One region of the Lactobacillus fornicalis genome, then DNA from elsewhere that is predicted to be linked to it. Evidence: predicted binding sites of a transcription regulator. Region 1 holds the regulator's gene; the other holds the start of a gene.

The links. The regulator Rex, encoded in region 1, represses fermentation and respiration genes when NADH is low (regulators of the CRP and FNR family bind a similar motif). The targets are predictions, from matches to a motif close to TTGTGAANTANTTCACAA.
Region 2: a site for Rex is predicted at 2,104-2,121, ahead of ACNDLV_RS04285 (shikimate dehydrogenase). Genes of this name have one in related genera too.

What each region holds. Positions count from the first base shown of each region.
Region 1 is NZ_JBLTIM010000003.1:44,323-47,516, reverse strand. It holds gene ACNDLV_RS00705 (ABC-F family ATP-binding cassette domain-containing protein) at 1-1,520, opposite strand, end outside; gene ACNDLV_RS00700 (redox-sensing transcriptional repressor Rex) at 1,694-2,335, shown strand; gene groES (co-chaperone GroES) at 2,520-2,804, shown strand; gene groL (chaperonin GroEL) at 2,832-3,194, shown strand, end outside.
Region 2 is NZ_JBLTIM010000016.1:16,822-20,015, forward strand. It holds gene ACNDLV_RS04280 (MFS transporter) at 1-1,117, opposite strand, end outside; gene ACNDLV_RS04285 (shikimate dehydrogenase) at 1,154-2,077, opposite strand; gene ACNDLV_RS04290 (LysR family transcriptional regulator) at 2,228-3,148, shown strand.

The sequences.
Region 1 (3,194 bases):
ATCTTATTTGCTAGTTGGTTAATAAAGTACCGGTCATGAGATACGAATAAAAGTGTACCATCAAATTTACTTAGAGCCTGTTCAAGAACTTCTTTTGCTTCAATATCTAAGTGGTTAGTAGGTTCGTCCATGATTAAGAAATTATCATGTTCTAAGGCTAAAACGGTTAATGTTAATCTAGCTCGCTGCCCACCTGATAATTGGCCAACCACCTTGTCAATATCTTTAGCGGTAAAAAGAAAACTAGCTAAAATCGAACGAACATCTTTTTCAGGCATTGATTTATGGCGATCCCAGATAGTATCAATAACAGTCTTTTTGTAATCTAGTCCTTGTAATTCTTGATCGTAGTAACCAATATCTAAACTAGCACCATACTTAATGGACCCTGATTTAACCGCTAGTTTTTTCATAATAGTCTTGAGTAAAGTGGATTTACCAATTCCATTAGGCCCAATAATAGCTACTCGATCTCCTTTATTGACTTGGAAAGAAATATCACTAACCATAGTTTTATCAGGATAGCCAATAGTTAAATCTTGAGCAATTAGAACTTCTTTTCCAGAAGGACGATCAGCCTTAAAATTAATCCGCACTTTGTTACTGTGCTTTGGTGGATCAATTCGATCCATTTTTTCTAGTTGCTTACGGCGACTTTGAGCCCGCTTGGTAGTCGTAGCACGAACAATATTTTTCTGAATAAATTCTTCGGTTTTCTTGATTTCTTCTTGTTGCTTCTCATAAGCAGCTTCTTGTTGAGCATCTCGTAATTTGCGTTCAGCTAAGTAGTGAGTGTAGTCTCCTTTAAAAATAGTCAACTTACCATAACGCATTTCAAAAATTTGCGTTGCAAGATGGTCTAAGAAGTATTGATCGTGAGATACAGTCAAAATAGCTCCATCATAATTTTTCAAAAATCCTTCGAGCCAATCTAAAGTATCTAAGTCAAGATAGTTGGTTGGTTCATCAAGCAAAAGTAAGTCGGGCTTTTTAAGAAGTAATTTAACAAAACTTAGTCTTGTTTTTTCACCACCAGATAGTGAGCTGATTTTCTTGGTCCAAGTGTTTTCTTTAAAATTGAAACCATTTAAGACACTTTTTATATCAGCTTGATAGGTATAACCACCATTTTGTTCAAAGTCAAATTGCATTTGATCATAACGCTTAAGCAAGTCACTATCTTCTGGATTATCAGCAATTTGTTCTTGCATTTTGGTTAAAGTTTCGCCTTGCTTGATAAGTGGTGCAAAAACAGTAATCATTTCGTCCCAGATGCTTTTATCTTCATCTAAGGCATTTTCCTGGGCGATATATCCAACATCAATATCTTTGTTAACTGTAAATTCACCTTTAGTTGATTCTTCTTCTCCAGTCATAATTTTGAGAAGAGTGGTTTTCCCGACCCCATTTGGTCCTACTAGACCAATTCGGGCATTATTTTCAATTGAAAAATTAATATCTTTAAATAAAGTTGTTGCCCCAAATTGTTTTTCAAGGGCATGTCCTTGTGCAATAATCATATAATTCACCTGTGCAATATTTTACCATAGGAAATGTGAAGATTTCACTTACTTGTTGCTATTAGGATTAAATTTGTGAAAATATTACTTGCATATGAACCATAAGTGTATGTATCATATTCATGATTGAAAAAATTTCACATTCACAAACTTGAATGAAGAAGGGTTCTTTGATGGATAAAATAAAAATTCCAAAGGCAACTGCACGTAGATTGCCACTTTATTATCGTTACTTAATTTTATTAAATGAGGAAGGAAAAGAAAAAGTATCCTCAACTGAACTCTCAGAAGCAGTTCAAGTTGATAGTGCTTCTATTAGACGTGATTTTTCATATTTTGGCGCATTAGGTAAGCGTGGCTATGGTTATGATGTCAAAAGTTTACTGGGATTTTTTAAAAAAATCTTGAATCAAGATACTTTGACTAATGTTGCCCTAATAGGAGTAGGGAATTTGGGGCATGCCTTACTTAATTATAACTTTAAACGTAGTAATAATATTAGAATCTCTTGTGCATTTGATATCAATTCTGATTTAACTGGAAAGATTGTTAGTGGTGTTCCGGTTTATGATATGAAAGACATGATTGAACAAATTAGAGAGCAACAAATTACAATTGCAATCTTAACAGTTCCTCAAATAAATGCCCAAAAAACAGCTAATGAAATTGTTGAAGCAGGAGTTAGAGGAATTATGAATTTTACACCTGTTCGACTATCAGCTCCTGCAGGTGTTCGAATTCAAAATGTTGATTTAGCAACAGAATTACAAACTTTGGTTTACTTTTTAGAATCTGATAAAAAAATTGAAGATTAGAGTAAAGCATTAGTATTGCTTACTTAATTTATACGAATAGCACCTTTTTAGCACTCGAAGCAAAAAGGTGCTATTTTTTGCTTGCATCGAGGAGAAAAACATATTATTATAAGCATTGTAAGTTAGCACTTAGAAATAAAGAGTGCTAAAAATTAAATTGATAGTTAATATAGGAGGGACAAACGTGTTACAACCTATTGGTGATCGCGTGATCGTAAAAGTAAAAAAAGAAGAAGAAGAAACTGTTGGCGGTATCGTCCTTGCTTCAAATGCTAAAGAAAAGCCAACTGAAGGTGAAGTTGTTGCAGTAGGTAGTGGCTTAGTTACCAGTGAAGGTAAAGTTTTACCAATGACTGTTAAGGAAGGCGACCGTGTAGTTTACGACAAGTACTCTGGCACTAATGTTAAGTATGACGGAGAAGAATACTTGGTCCTTCATGAAAAAGACATTTTAGCAATTGTAAAATAATTCTGAAATAAAGGAAGTAATTTTATTATGGCAAAAGACATTAAATTTGATGAAAAAGCTAGACGCTCACTATTAAAGGGTGTTGATAAGTTAGCTGATACTGTTAAGACAACCTTAGGACCTAAGGGACGTAACGTAGTGCTTGAAAAGAGTTATGGTGCACCAGAAATTACTAACGACGGTGTAACTATTGCTAAGGCAATTGAATTGAAAGACCACTTCGAAAACATGGGTGCTAAGCTTGTTAGCGAAGTTGCACAAAAGACTAATGATATTGCTGGTGACGGTACTACTACTGCTACTGTTTTAACTCAAGCTATCGTTAATGAAGGTATGAAGAACGTAACTGCCGGTGCTAACCCTGTTGGTATTCGTCGTGGTATTGAAAAG
Region 2 (3,194 bases), on a different contig from region 1:
ATGCAATAATCACATCAAAAAGCATCACATTTCGCATGTTTCCAATCCAATTAATTGCTAAAGGTATCGTAAATGATGCAATTGAACCTGCTGTATAAAAGAAACCTGTAACTGTTCCTTTACCAGCAGGGAAAAATTCAGCCATGACTGTTAATGCTAATTGCATTACACCACCTGCAGCAAAAAATCCAACCAATATCGATAAAATAATCATCAAACTAGCATTAGTAGGATATAACCACATTAGGGCTAATGAAATAAATGCACCTAAAGTGTAAATAGGAACAAATTGAATTTCACTAAATTTCTTACCCAAAACAGCAGTAGTTAGCACACAAATAATTGATCCTAAAGAATACCAACTAACTAATGAGTGAGCTGTTACTTGCGAAAGATTACCTATTTTTTGACCATATTGTGTAAGCATCTGGCTTACCAAATAAAAGGTTGCTTGTGAAATATATCCATAAATAATAAATAAAGTGCCATCTAACCATAAATTAGTTTTTACATTATTATCAGTTATCTTTTCTTCAACAGTTTTATTAGTTGAATTTGAGTCTGGGAAAGCTCCACCAAACATGAAATAAAGAAAAGTAAGCACCAAAATAGTTGCTGGAATTAAAAATGACCATCCATACCACATATGTGCAGCTGCTAAAAAGCTAACAATAAAGGGTAAGAAAAATTGCCCTGCACTAATAAATGCCTTTAATACAACATTAGAAGTTCCTTTAGAATTTGGATAAATTTCCATCAAACCTGGATAAGTACCGGTATCAAGGAACGAATTAGCCATTCCTGCTAAAATTCCTAGAATATACGCAATAACCGTATTCGGTGACATTAAAATGCCAACAAAGAAAATAAAATAAGTAACAATTCCTAATTGAACAAATGGTTTTCTCCCAAATTTATCAGATAAAACTCCTGAAGCTAAAAGATTTATAATTCGTCCAATTCCTAATGAAGAAACTACTGCAAGAGCACCAGTTTCCGTAGTTCCCCATTGGTGAGCCAAATTAGCTGCATTTTGAGACAGGATAATAACGCCCATCCCATGAACAAAATAATTGAAATAAAGCGCTAGGGCCGTAGGTGTATATTTATTCTTCATAACTATCCCCATATCTACTCAGTAAAATAATAGCTTTTAATTATTATCTTTAGCATCATTTTCAAAAATAACTTGACGAATATAATCAGTTGGCATGTCTTCACCAGTCCAAAGCTTAAATGCGGCAGCCCCTTGTTCAATCATCATGCCGATACCATTTAAAACATGCTTTACACCAGCTTTTTGAGCGACTTTCATTAGCTTAGTAGTTCTTGGAGCATAAACGGTGTCAAAGACAGTCATATCTTCGTGGAACCAACTAGGATCTTCAACTAAAGTCATATCTTCAAGAGGCTTCATCCCAACACCTGTTGCATCACAATAGATGTCGCATTCACTAATGGCACGCTTGAAGTCATCTTTGTCTTCCAAGTGGTGTAAACTAGCCTTACAGTTAGTCTTTTCATTGATTGTCTTCACATTCTTTTCAGCTTGAGACCATTTATCATCGTTAAGGTTAAAAATTTCAATTTCACTAACACCATCAAGAGCAGCTTGAACAGCAATTGGAGTTGCGGCACCGCCAGCACCAGCTAAACACATCTTCTTACCACGGATATCAATACCTTCATCTTCCAAGCTCTTCATAAAGCCAATTCCGTCAGTAGTGTAGCCTGTTAAAACGCCATTATCGTTAACAATAGTGTTTACAGCATCACACATTTCTGAAGCTGGAGATAATTTATCTAAGTATTTAATAACTTCTTTTTTATTAGGCATAGAAACATTTGAACCACGCATATCCAAAGTTCTAATAGCTTCAACTGCCTTAGGTAACTTCTTGTTATCAATTTCAAAGCAAAGGTAAGTAAAGTTTAAACCTAATTTTGCAAAAGCATTATTGTGCATTGTTGGAGACATTGAGTGGCGGATTGGGTAAGCCATCAAACCAATTAAGTAGGTATGACCATCAAGCCAACCATTAATAGGACCATTTACACCAGTTATTTTATTTGTCATAATTAAAATCTCCTTAATAAAAATCTTTGTTAATATGTTCTCAATTCACTTTTTATGGTATCGTTTTCAAAGTAAGCAATAAATAAAACTAGTTCAATTTATCAATAAAGACAGTTTATTATTTATCCTGTAAATTCGAGGAGAAATTTTATGAATTTAAGACACTTGGAATTCTTTGTAGAATTAGCTCATACTGAACACATGGCACGAGCTGCAGAATCTTTAGGTATCTCCCAACCTTCTCTTTCATATGCAATTAACAGTATTGAAGATGAATTAGGAGTGCCATTATTTGAAAAAGAAGGTCGTAATATTAAGTTAACCAATTATGGTCGCATCTATTTAAAGCACGTAGAAGCAAGCCTAGATGCCTTAAAAAAGGGCAATGAATACGTTGCAGAATTGCATGATATTAATCAAGGACATATTCATTTAGGATTTACCTATACTATGGGCCAAGACCTAGTACCTGAGTTAGTTTCAACCTTTAAAAATAATCCAACTGCTAAGAAAATCACTTTTTCGTATAGCCAAGATATTACAGATAAATTAATTGAAGAATTACTAGAAGAAAAACTTGATTTAGTTTTTGCATCAAAAGCTACAACTCCTGCTCTGGTAGCGCAAGTTAACCAATTTCACCTAGTAAATCAAGAATTATTAGCTGCTGTTCCCTTTAACCATCCTCTTGCTAAAAAAGATGAGGTTACTCTTTCCGAACTAGCTAAATATCCTATGGTACTTTATCAGCGTAACAGTGGCTTAGGAATTTTTCTCAAAAAAATATTCGATCAAGCAAACATAAAACCAAAAGTAGCTGTCGAAGTTCAGGAAGATCATTCGGTCTTAGGGTTTGTTCGTTATAACTTTGGGGTTGCAATCGTACCTCATATGTCACAATTAAGTAGTGGGATAGTGAAACTGTTACCTATTAAAGATAAGGCAGTAGTCCACCCAATTTATGCCATTACTAAAGCAAATCACTTTTTACCACCAGTTGTGCAACGTTTTCAAAGTTACGCTGAAAAATATTGTCGAAATAGTTTTAACGAAAAAAATACTATGATTTAAAAAAATAAGCTATTCTTATCTCTTAAAGGATAAAAATAGCTTATTT